One region of the Oceanobacter antarcticus genome, then DNA from elsewhere that is predicted to be linked to it. Evidence: predicted binding sites of a transcription regulator. Region 1 holds the regulator's gene; each other region holds the start of a gene.

The links. Region 1 encodes FNR, which switches genes on or off when oxygen is low (the NO sensors DNR and NnrR bind a similar motif). Its sites were predicted from a motif close to TTGATNTANATCAA; they were not measured.
Region 2: a site for FNR is predicted at 1,650-1,663, ahead of clpB (ATP-dependent chaperone ClpB). Genes of this name have one in related genera too.
Region 3: a site for FNR is predicted at 1,861-1,874, ahead of ccoM (cytochrome c oxidase subunit CcoM). Genes of this name have one in related genera too.
Region 4: a site for FNR is predicted at 1,299-1,312, ahead of coq7 (2-polyprenyl-3-methyl-6-methoxy-1,4-benzoquinone monooxygenase). Genes of this name have one in related genera too.

Annotation. Positions count from the first base shown of each region.
Region 1 is NZ_JBBKTX010000002.1:147,976-151,099, reverse strand. It holds gene WG929_RS02325 (heavy metal translocating P-type ATPase) at 1-128, shown strand, start outside; gene ccoS (cbb3-type cytochrome oxidase assembly protein CcoS) at 175-411, shown strand; gene WG929_RS02315 (sulfite exporter TauE/SafE family protein) at 408-1,064, shown strand; gene fnr (fumarate/nitrate reduction transcriptional regulator Fnr) at 1,185-1,955, shown strand; gene ttcA (tRNA 2-thiocytidine(32) synthetase TtcA) at 2,193-3,044, shown strand; gene WG929_RS02300 (hypothetical protein) at 3,119-3,124, opposite strand, start outside.
Region 2 is NZ_JBBKTX010000015.1:36,956-40,079, reverse strand. It holds gene WG929_RS12880 (LysR family transcriptional regulator) at 1-435, opposite strand, end outside; gene WG929_RS12875 (DMT family transporter) at 623-1,525, opposite strand; gene clpB (ATP-dependent chaperone ClpB) at 1,821-3,124, shown strand, end outside.
Region 3 is NZ_JBBKTX010000001.1:134,169-137,292, reverse strand. It holds gene mltB (lytic murein transglycosylase B) at 1-726, shown strand, start outside; gene WG929_RS00660 (septal ring lytic transglycosylase RlpA family protein) at 723-1,493, shown strand; gene ccoM (cytochrome c oxidase subunit CcoM) at 1,614-1,733, opposite strand; gene WG929_RS00650 (hypothetical protein) at 2,015-3,124, shown strand, end outside.
Region 4 is NZ_JBBKTX010000003.1:45,681-48,804, forward strand. It holds gene WG929_RS03055 (AAA family ATPase) at 1-1,235, opposite strand, end outside; gene coq7 (2-polyprenyl-3-methyl-6-methoxy-1,4-benzoquinone monooxygenase) at 1,400-2,053, shown strand; gene ilvN (acetolactate synthase small subunit) at 2,156-2,647, opposite strand; gene WG929_RS03070 (acetolactate synthase 3 large subunit) at 2,652-3,124, opposite strand, start outside.

The sequences.
Region 1 (3,124 bases):
CAGGTTACATTCCCCCCTGGGCAGCAGCCATCGGCATGTCGTTCAGTTCCCTGTTGGTGGTCAGTAACGCCCTAAGGCTGTCCCGGGTATCCAAACCGGATGCAGCCGATGGCCCCCCGCAGGTATAATGCCGGGTTATAACGGCAGCCACTTGCCCAGCATAACGGACATAACATGGATATTATCTACATACTTGTTCCACTCTCGATCGTCCTGATCAGTATCGCCACCCTGATTTTTTTCTGGGCAGTACGTAGCGGTCAGTTTGATGATCTGGAGTCGCCAGCCCACAAAATTCTCTTTGATGACGACCCCGAGGAAACGACGGCCAGCGCTGACAAACCGCCGTCAACAACAATCACCCCACCGCCTGCAGCTGCAGACGCCACATCACCTGACAAATTGTCGTGATTGAACCACTGTCACTGCTCACCGCATTACTGCTGGGCTTGTTTGGTTCCAGTCATTGCCTGGTCATGTGTGGCGGTATTGCGGCAGCCATTGGCAGTCGCTCACAGCATCAACCACTACTAACCGCCTTGGCTTTTAATGGCGGACGAATCACCAGCTACGTAGTGGCTGGGCTGATAGTCTCTGTACTTGGCTTATGGCTGCAGCAACTGAATGACCTGCTGACGCTGGTATTACGCACACTGGCTGCCGTGATGCTAATGCTGATGGGACTCTACATCGCGCGCTGGGCAAGCTGGCTGACCCGGATTGAACAGCTCGGTCAGCACCTGTGGCGTCTGCTACAGCCCGCCACCAAACCATTACTGGCACAACAATCAGTCAGCAGCCGATTTCGTCTCGGATTGCTGTGGGGATGGCTTCCCTGTGGCCTGGTCTACAGTACATTAAGCTGGGTGGCCGCTAATGGCGATCCACTCAAGGGGGCACTGGCCATGGCCTGTTTCGGACTGGGCACACTGCCAGCCCTGTTTGCCAGCGGCCTCGCCGCCAGCAGCCTCAATCGATTACTCAATCACAACATCAGCCGTCGCATCGCCGGACTTTTGCTCATCAGTTATGGATTGTGGACCGCAGCGGCCATCTGGCTATAGTCAGCCAACTGTAATACCTTGACCAATGTCTTGACAGTCACCCTGTGAGCTAAGACCATACGAAAACTAATGGAAAACAGTTGTTCCGTTTGTCACGGAAAACCAGACACGGTGAGCTCAATGAAAACAAACCAAGTTGCACATCCCCCCTTGCGCGGCAATCAGCCCCACTGCCAGACTTGCTCCCTGAACGCTCTGTGTCTGCCACTATCGCTCAGCGACAGTGATATGGAGCGACTTGACGATATCATTCGCCGTGGCCGACCCATTCAGAAAGGCCAGCTGTTATTCCAGCAAGGGGATGACTTCCAGTCGGTATTTGCAGTACGTACTGGTGCCCTGAAAACCTATACCCTGGCCAGTAATGGCGAAGAACAGATCACCGGCTTTCACCTCGCCAGCGAACTGATTGGGTTAGCGGGTTACGATGCCGGTGATTACCCACTCACTGCCAAGGCACTGGAAACAACCACCGTATGTGAAATTCCGGTGCACCAGTTGGAAAATCTCACCGACGAATTACCCGATCTGCGTAAACAGCTGATGCGTACCATGGGTAATGAGATTCGCCACGACCAGAACATGATGCTGCTGTTAAGCAAAAAGAACGCTGAAGAACGTGTGGCCTCCTTTTTACTGGATATTTCCAACCGCTACGCCCGCCGCGGTTTCAGCGCGACCCACTTCCGGCTGCCCATGTCCAGGGTCGACATCAGCAATTATCTTGGTCTCGCGGTTGAAACCATTAGCCGGGTATTTACCCGCTTCCAGAAAAATGCGCTGATCGAAACCCAGGGCAAGGAAATCATTGTGTTGGACATGAACAGTCTTTATGAGATGGCGGGCCTAAGTGCTCATCTCGAATGCGACGACACGGCCACCACAGAATAAACCGAGTAGCAGCAGGCAGCCCGCAACCGTTCGGCAAAACACCGGACATATGTGGCTGCTACTGCTCCGCAGTATCCCACACGCTGACCTTTAACAACCTTCCCTGTCAGCCATAGCTCGGCTGAATCGGATATTCAGCACAGCAACTCTTGCTGACGACAGCCAATCTATTCGCTAGAATTCGCCGCCTGATTTTTAGTCCGTGTTCCATATCAGAACATCCAGGAGTTTCCCAGCATGACTGCCGACGTCATCGATCGCAAAGAACGACTCGAATTCAACAAACTGCAAAAACGTTTGCGCCGTCATGTCGGCAAGGCCATCGAAGACTATTGCATGATCGAGGAAGGCGACAAGATCATGGTGTGTCTGTCGGGAGGCAAAGACTCCTACACCATGCTCGACATATTGATGAGCTTGCAGAAAAGCGCCCCGGTTAACTTTGAACTGATCGCAGTCAATATGGATCAGAAACAGCCGGGCTTTCCTGAGCATGTTCTGCCGGATTACCTGAGCAAGCTGGATGTGCCCTTCCATATTGTCGAAAAAGACACCTACAGCGTCGTCATGGATATTATTCCGGAAGGCAAAACCACTTGCGGTCTGTGCTCACGCTTGCGGCGCGGTACCCTGTACGGCTTTGCCGAACACATTGGTGCCAACAAAATTGCCCTCGGACATCACCGCGACGATATTATCGAAACTCTGTTCCTGAATATGTTTTATGGCGGCAAGCTCAAAGCCATGCCACCCAAATTACTCAGCGACGACAAGAAGCACGTACTGATCCGTCCGCTGGCCTACTGCAAGGAAAAGGATATCGAGGCGTTTGCAGCAGCGCGGGAATTTCCGATCATTCCTTGCAACCTCTGTGGGTCGCAGGAAAACATGCAACGTCAAAACGTCAAAAACATGCTGCAGGAGTGGGAAAAAATCCAACCAGGCCGCAGTGACAACATCTTCGCAGCCATCTGTAACATAGCCCCCTCACAACTGGGAGATCTTAACCTGTTCGACTTTGTTAACCTGCAAAAGCAGCAAGACCAGTCACACCTGGCCACGCGGCTGGATATTGTAACGATCGAATAGCGTCAGCCATTGCACATACACCAATCACCCGTCTGAGAGTGCGGCCACGACTTGAATGGGTAAAAAACAGCCTGCTAGGG
Region 2 (3,124 bases), on a different contig from region 1:
GATACGCAAGGCAAAGTCGTAGCCTTCTTTAACGATATCCAGCGGTCGGTCGGAGATATGCAGATCGAAACTGATATCCGGGTATTTTTCTGAAAAATCATTAAACATCCGGGCAAGTTCGCGGCGGCCAAAATTGGACATTGCGGTGATTCGCAAACGTCCGCGTGGCGTCACATCAAAATCGGTGACCAGTTTTTCGGCTTCAGAGATGGACTCCAGAATGTTCTCACAATGCTGATAGAACATCTGTCCCGCTTCGGTTGGGCTAACGGAGCGGGTGGTGCGATTCAGTAGTCGCACCCCCAGTCGTTCTTCCAGGCCACTGATTTGCTTGCTGACGGCTGACGGTGTGACGCCAAGCGAGTCGGCGGCAGAGGTAAAATTGCGAGCGCGAACAACAGAAACAAATGTTTGCAGAGTGTCTATTCGGGACATGGATACGATTCTTGCCGAAAACCAGATTAGTGCCGCAGTATAGTTAATCCTGAGGAAATAATCAGCTTGCTTCCGGTGTCTTTTGTGTCGAATTGACACTCATTCGACACCTGCCAGGCAGTTTGTCAGCGAATCAGTGCATTCTGGCGGCCATTAACATCCTGTTGGCTGATTATCGCAGGGTCGTTTACAGGCCATTATCCTGCGGCGTTACGCCGTCGCTGGCATTGGGAGTGCTACGGCGACGGGGTTGCCAGAGATTGACCACCCCGGCGAGGATAATCAAGGTTGCGCCTGCTGCGGTTGTCCAGCCGGGAATTTCATCCCAGAACCACCAACCCATCAAGGCCCCATAAATAACGGCGCTGTAAACATAGACGCCGACCTTACCCGTCGGTGCTGTGCGGTAAGCCTTGGTCAATGCCAGCTGACCCGTCGTGGCGACGACGCCCATAGCTGCGAGCCATAACCAGGCATCGGTGGGAACCGGGTGCCAATTCAGCAGTGCGGCTGGCAGGGATACCAGACTGGCGATCAGGCCAAAATAGAAAACGATCCGTTGGCTGGATTCCGTCACCGACATTCGGCGGATGGTGACTTTGGCCAGCGCTGCCAGCGCGGCCCCCAACAGACCGATCAGTGCCGCAAAGGTAAAGGCACTGTCGGCACCCGGCCGCAAGATAACAGCAACGCCGGAAAATCCGATCAGCAGTGCCAGCCAGCTAAATTTGCCCGCAGGTTCTTTTAACCACCACCAGGCCAGTAACGGCATGAAAAAGGGGCTCGACAGTTTGACAAGAAAGGCTTCTGTCAGGGGCATATTGCCCAGTGCCCAGAAATAACAGTACATCGCAGCAACACCGACAAGGCCGCGCATCAGGTGCCAGTGCCAGACTTGAGTCTTCAGACTGCCAATGCCGGTATTGAGAATCAGTGGTGCCAGCACAATCAGCCCAAGCAGATTGCGGAAAAACACCACTTGCTCGGTGGAAAGGTCTTCTGACAGGTGTTTGATTAACGCGCCCATAATGGCCAGCAGGGCTTCTCCAACGAGCAAATACAGTGCTCCGATACGCAGTTCGCGACTCACGGTGGTGAAATTCCTTTAAATTACTTGAAATGACTCAATATTGGACGTGGAGTGCAGGAGTATCGTTTATTTGCACCGACCGCGATTGTTGCTATGTGGGCAGTATACGGTTCGGCGATGAATATTGCTCAGGATCAATAAAGTAACTATTAGATTTTCTTGGTTTTATCCTTTACTACTTGAAATTTATTCATTCAGTCGCCATTTAGGTGGTAGTGATTAATTAGTACAACAGTTGCGAGTGCCTGCCTGGTTGGGCTGGTGTTTGCCGGTATTTCCAGAGGAGAAACTCAGTATGCGTATGGATCGTTTAACTACCAGTTTGCAAAACGCATTGGCAGAAAGCCAAAGCCTGGCGCTGGGCCAGGATCACAATCAGATAGACACTGTCCATTTGTTACTGGCATTGCTACAGCAGGCCAATAGTTCAATCAAGGATGTCATTCGTCGTGTCGGCAGTAATGTGCCGCAGTTGGAGCAGGCTTTACAAAGGGTGTTGTTGGATCAGCCACGGGTAAGCAACCCTGACGGGCAAATCCAGATTTCACCGGAGCTGGGGCGGTTGTTGAACCTCACTGAAAAAGCCGCTCAGAAGCAGGGTGATCAATACGTCTCCAGCGAAATTTTCTTGCTGGTGGCGTTGGAAGACAAGGGTGCTGCTGGTAATGCGCTGAAGGCGGCGGGTCTCGATAAGGACAAGGTCAGCAAAGCGATTGAAGATATGCGAGGTGGTGAGTCCGTGCGTGACGCCAATGCCGAGGACAGCCGTCAAGGGCTGGAAAAATACTGTATCGACCTGACCGAACGGGCAGAAGCGGGCAAGCTGGATCCGGTGATTGGTCGTGATGACGAAATTCGCCGCACTATTCAGGTATTGCAGCGCCGAACCAAAAACAATCCGGTATTAATTGGTGCTCCTGGCGTCGGTAAAACCGCCGTGGTGGAAGGTCTGGCGCAGCGTATTGTGAATGGTGAAGTACCGGATACCCTCAAGAACAAGCGCATTTTGTCGTTGGATATGGGCGCGCTGGTGGCGGGTGCCAAGTATCGGGGTGAGTTTGAGGAACGGTTGAAAGGCGTATTGAAAGATGTCGCCAAGGAAGAAGGCCGCATCGTACTCTTTATCGATGAGTTACATACCATGGTGGGGGCTGGCAAGGGCGAAGGCTCAATGGATGCTGGCAATATGCTCAAGCCAGCGCTGGCTCGTGGTGAGCTGCATTGTGTGGGAGCGACCACGCTGGATGAATATCGGGAATTTATCGAAAAGGACGCTGCCCTGGAGCGCCGCTTCCAGAAGATTCTGGTGGATGAGCCTTCCGTTGAAGATACCATCGCGATTTTACGTGGTCTCAAAGAACGCTACGAGGTTCATCACGGCGTACAAATTACCGACAGTGCCATTATCGCTGCGGCAAAACTATCGACCCGTTACATTGCCGATCGGCAATTACCCGACAAGGCGATTGACCTGATTGATGAGGCCGCATCGGTGATTCGAATGGAAATCGATTCCAAGCCCCAGGAAATGGACAAACTGGAACGTCGCCTGATTCAGCTCAAGATTGAACGCGAGGCTCTGCGTAAAGAAAAGGACGA
Region 3 (3,124 bases), on a different contig from region 1:
TTCCTGACCCCAAAGCGGATTGAAGGTGGCAAGTCCTTTATGCAACAGCATGCCGGGCTGTTGGCTGCGGCAGAGCAAAAATACGGTGTTCCGAAGGAAATCATCAGCGCCATCATCGGCGTTGAAACCTTCTACGGCAGCCGCCAGGGCAACTACCGGGTACTGGATTCACTGGCAACACTGGCGTTTGATTATCCCCAACGGCCTATTTTCTGGCGTGAATTAAAAGCCTTTTTCTCCCTTGCCAAAGCAGAACAGCTCGACCCCGGTACGGTCAAAGGTTCTTACGCTGGGGCCATGGGCTACGGCCAGTTTATTCCGACCAGCTTCCTGGCCTATGCCGTCGACGGCGATGGCGATGGCAAACGTGATTTGTGGTCGAGCCCGACAGATGCAATTAACAGCGTGGCCAACTACTTCCGTGTCCACGGTTGGCGAACTGGTGAGCCCGTTGTACAGCGCGTACGGGTCAGTGGTCAACAATACGAGACGGTCGTAAATGACAGCCTGAAACCCAAGTGGACGGTAGCGCAACTGGCCGCCATGGGCGTGTCGGCGACTGAGCCAGCATCAGCTGATGCCCCCGCCAGCCTGGTCAAACTGATCGGCAAACAGGGCGCGGAATTCTGGCTGGCACAATACAACTACTATGTTATTACCCGTTACAACCACAGCCGCCTCTATGCCATGGCTGTCTACCAGTTGAGTGAGGCGCTGAAACAGTGAAGACCGGTTTATGGCTGATCATGGCGCTGCTGCTCAGCGCCTGCAGCTCGCGTTATCAGCACAGGGAAGACTTCAGTCCTCCGGTGCCACCCGATTTGTCCACCCTCAAGGAGCCAACTCCAACGTCTGAAGCACTCAGCGTGATGGGGAATGGCCCCACCTACAAGGTGCTGGGTAAACGCTACCAGGTGCTGGAGCAGCCCCGTACTTTCCGCGAGGCCGGCACGGCATCCTGGTATGGCATGAAATTTCATGGCCACGCCACCGCCAACGGCGAGATTTACGATGTCTATCAGTTCACCGCTGCGCATAAAACCTTACCGTTGCCCAGTTATGTAAAAGTGACCCGGCAAGATAATGGTAAAAGTGTTGTCGTGCGGGTCAACGATCGCGGACCGTTTTACAAGGATCGTATAATCGATCTGTCGTACGTCGCCGCTCACAAGATTGGTCTGGATATCTCCGGTACGGCCCCGGTCACGATCGAGCTGCTCAAGCCGCCTCTGCCAGATAAAGTACGCTGGGTACAGGTGTCTGCCCTGTCCGACCAGCCAAGCGCCAACAAGCAGCAGCAAGCGTTACGTGACGCCCTGAAGCCGCTGACCTGGCCGGTCGAGGTCTACCAGGGCAAGCTGAATGGCAAGCCCCTGCACAAAGTACGTATTGGCCCGGTGCCGGAAGGAAAGCCGCTGCAGGACTTGCTCGCCCGGCTGGATAAATTGCATATCAACAACCCGGTCGTACTCGGAGCGCACCAGCTTAACTAACAGGCTGCCACCAGTCCCCTTCCCGCTGAGGAATTAATGCGCACAAAAAAAAGGGCCATGACCAAATTGGTCAGGCCCGAGGCAAGGGTACTCAGCGCAGAAAATTGTTACAACCGGTACTTATTCACCCGTACCGTGTTTTTTAATGTCTTTACGAATGGCCAGGTAAACACCTGCAAAAAATACGCAGGTCAGGCCCACAATTACCAATCCTGAAAAAACGACTTCATCCATAAACATAGTGGGATACCTCACTCACTGTCGATCATGCGTTTGCCTTGTTGAGCTCAATGTAACAGCCTGTGCCGGGGCCAGATTGACCCATATCAAGTGGATTTTTCTGTCATTGCCCTAACCGCTGCTACGCTTGATATGTATCAAAATCGGGAATTGTGAGCCATTTGGTGGCCTGCTTATTGCGCTGCAGAATGAGACTGTATAATTTTGTCAGAGCTGTATAAGGATCACCGGACGCTGATCGCCCGGGAGTACATTCGCCGCCGCTTTGGTAAGGAATGCCCATGCATCATCATATTGATCCGTACCGCAGGGACTCATACAGCCGAATCCCCATCTTGCTACTGGCCGCACTGGCACCGTTGCAGCTGAATCCCTGTCGCGCCGCCAGTGTCAGTGACGCGGCACCATCCGCGCCGGCAGCGGTTACCGAAGCAGCCACCCTAGAAACTTTGATAACGTCCATCCGCGCGGGAGATTTCAGTTCCGCCTATCAAATCGCCCATACACTGCTGGCAACGTACGAAGGTGAGGAAGCTTTCGATTTGATGTACGGCAGCGCCGCACTGGAAACCCACAACCTCAACGAGGCCTGGTTTGTATTTGACCGGCTACATAGCCGTTTTCCACAAAATCTCAACTACCACTTCGAGCTGGCGCGCTGCCAATATGCCATGGGGCAGATGCTGGCTGCGGAAAGTGGTTTTCAGACGGTGTTGGCAGCGGATCCGCTGCCAGCCATCGCCACCGCATCCCGTAACTACTTGCAACAAATCAGTCAGCAACAATCCCGTAGCCGACGCTCCTGGTCGGTGGCACTGGCAACAGCAGCCGGTTACGACACCAATATCAACACCGCCACCAGTGAACGGGAAATCGACCTGTTTGATGGCCAGTTGAGCGCGATTCTGAGCGAAGAACAGCGCGCCATACATTCAGGTTATTTTCGCTACTCTGCCGCCGCCCAGATGAGTTTGCCGCTCACCAGCAAGCGGCGGGTCTACAGTAGTGTCTCCTTCGCTCGCAAAGACAATAACGGCAATGACACCTACGACCTTGATGCCGTTCAATTCCGGGCGGGTGCCCAGCAGCTGCTGGGACAACACCAGCTGAATGCCAGCCTCGACTATGAATACTACTGGCTTGGCCACGACAGCCTGCAATCCATGCTGCAACTGACGACAGAATGGCGCTGGAATGGCTGGCAACACTGGCAGCCTCAGCTCGAACTCCATGTCAGCAGCAAAGACAGTCAGCTCAATGATGAAGCCGATACCCTGCAAATCGGCAGCCGGACAGCACTGGCATACCAGCAGGGACTCTGGAGCAGCATGGCGGGCGTCAGCTGGTCGAGCGATCTGGATGACCAGGCTGAACTGGCACGGGATACCGCA
Region 4 (3,124 bases), on a different contig from region 1:
TCATGACCGCGCTTGCCCAGGTGGATGCGGAAAATTGCTTCCCGTACACTGGCATCGGGTAAATCAACAAAAAAGATTTCGTCCAGACGACCCTTGCGCATCAGTTCCGGTGGCAAGGCATGAATATTGTTGGCGGTCGCCACCACAAACACCGGCTGTTTGCGCTCGGCCAACCAGGTCAGCAAGGTACCCAACAAACGCTGGCTGACGCCACTGTCCTGGCTGTCTCCAGCCAGCGCCTTTTCGATTTCATCGATCCACACGACACAGGGTGACATCAGTTCGGCAAGCTGCAACGCTTCCCGCAAGTTACGTTCTGTCTCACCAAAAAACTTGTTGTACAAGGCACCCATATCCAGACGCAACAAGGGTACTCCCCAACTGCCAGCCACCGCCTTTGCCGCCAGGCTTTTACCACTGCCTTGCACACCAAACAGCAACATGCCCTTGGGTCGCAGATCGGTATCGGCTTCGAGGAACGCCTGCTGGCGCTGTTGCAGCCACTGCTTCATGCTATCCAGACCAGCCACATCGCCAAAACGGGCGGTGTCGTACTCAAATCCCATCACGCCGTCCATATCCATCAACTGGAGTTTGGCCCGACTGACTTCCGGTACATCTTCTGCCGTGATCGCACCATCATCGACTATCGCACCACGAATCAGTCGGCGGGCATCGGAATACGTCAAACCACGAAGGTTGGCCACCAGGCGCTTGAGTGTTGGTTCATCGGTTTTTACCCGTGTACCGCTATGGGCAGCGTAACGACGTGCCTCTTCCTGTACCAGGGTCATCAATTGTTGTTCATTCGGCAGTTGCAGCTGAAAACGGGCACTCAGGCGCATCAGTTCATCAGGTACCTCAAGGCGGTGGCTGAGTAACACGAGGGTTTTTCCGGCATGCATATGTTGCAAGGCAATATCCTTGAGCAGCCGTACTATCTGTGGTTCTGCGATAAACGGATGCAAATCGCAAAAGACAAAAATACCGCCCTGTTGTTGCTGCTTGATATGCAGTAACGCCCGTTCGGGCACCTCACTTTGCTCCAGTCCCGGTTCTTCACCAAAACCCAGCCGCCGCAAGCCGTCGGTCAGAGTCCATTGTTGCAATGCTGCCCCGCGTTTGATGGCCAGACGAGTCAGCAAGTCCAGCGCTCGGGGTTCTTCGTGAGTTTCAATCACCAGAATCGGCGTATGGCGCTCCAGCATCAGTGCCAGGTCGTGTACATCCTGCATTCTATTGGCTCTCTCTGTCAGACTGGCTGACGCCAGGAGTGTTATGGTTATGGCTGAATAGCGATGATACGGATCATGCATCAGAACGCAGAAAAACGTAAACTGTCAGCCGATTCAGTTTTCCGGGTATGGCCTGCCATGCCCGCGTTGCGGAGAGACCCGTTATGAGCCAGCAAGATACCCGCCAGTTTTCCCTGTTAGATCGCCTGATTGGCAGCGCCGACCAAGCCCTTCGCACCCTCGTTCCCGGCGTTGCCTCAGCAGCTCGCCCCTCCCCAGCCCTCCAGCGCGAGCAACATGAGATGAGCGACGCCGAGCGCCAACATGCCGCCGCTCTGATGCGCATTAATCATACCGGTGAGGTCTGTGCCCAGGCCTTGTATCAGGGGCAGGCGTTAACAGCCAGATTGCCGGATGTGCGTGGTGCCATGGAAGAAGCCGCCGCAGAAGAAATTGATCACCTGGCCTGGTGTGAAGCTCGCATCAAGGAGCTGGACGGCCGTACCAGCCTGCTGAATCCGCTGTTTTATGGATTATCTCTGGGTATCGGTGCCGCAGCGGGTAAAATTGGTGACAAGGTCAGCCTGGGATTTGTTGCCGCAACAGAACAACAGGTGTGCAAGCATCTGACCTCCCATATCAGTGCATTGCCCGTTCAGGATGAACGCAGCAAGGCGGTGCTGTTGCAAATGCTGGAAGACGAGGCCAAACACGCCACTACCGCACTGGATGCTGGTGGCCAGAAATTTCCATTGCCGGTAAAAATGGCCATGACTGCTATTTCCAAGGTCATGACCAGTGCAACGTATCGGGTTTAAGCCCAATCACTGGTTAACCCCATAAAAAAACCCCGTTGAAGCGCAAGTCATTCAACGGGGTTTTTTTATGGCCAGACTGACGCGAAGGGCAAAGAGCGAAGGCTACAGGCTCAGGACTTTCTCACCACGAGAAATACCCGACACACCACTGCGCACGGTTTCCAGCACTGCAGTCGAACCAATCGCCTCAATAAAGGCTTCCAGTTTATCGGTCGCGCCAGTCAATTGGATGGTGTACACACTGGGTGACACATCGACGATCTGGCCACGGAAGATATCTGCCGTCCGTTTGATTTCAGCACGCTGGGCTCCCACGGCTTTCACCTTGATCAGCATCAGTTCGCGCTCGATATGTTGACCCTCAGACAGATCCACCAGCTTGACCACCTCGATCAGCTTATTGAGCTGTTTGGTGATCTGTTCGATCTTGCGATCATCGCAATGGGTGGTCATGGTCAGACGCGACAAGGTCGGGTCTTCGGTAGGCGCAACCGTCAGGGTTTCAATGTTATAGCCACGCTGGGCAAACAGTCCGACTACACGCGACAAGGCACCCGGTTCGTTTTCCAGCAGGATAGAAATAATATGTCGCATCATATCAGGTACGCTCCGTCTTGCTCAGCCACATGTCGCGCATGGAGCCCAAAGGCACCTGCATTGGATAAACGTGTTCTTCCGGGTCAACGGCTACATCGAGGAATACCAGGCGATCCTTGTATTTATTCAAGGCATCGTCCAGCGCTTGCGGCAATTCATCGCGGCTTTTCACCTGAATACCCACATGGCCATAGGCCTCGGCCAACTTAACGAAGTCGGGCAGTGATTCCATATAGGAATGGGAATGTCGCCCTTCGTAGTTCATGTCCTGCCACTGACGTACCATACCCAGCGAACCATTGTTCAGACAGACGATTTTTACCGGAATACCGTACTGCAAGCAGGTCGACATTTCCTGAATGTTCATCTGGATCGAACCTTCACCCGTGACACACACCACTTCGTGATCGGGGAAGTTCATCTTCACCCCCATCGCGGCCGGAAAACCAAAACCCATGGTGCCCAGGCCACCGG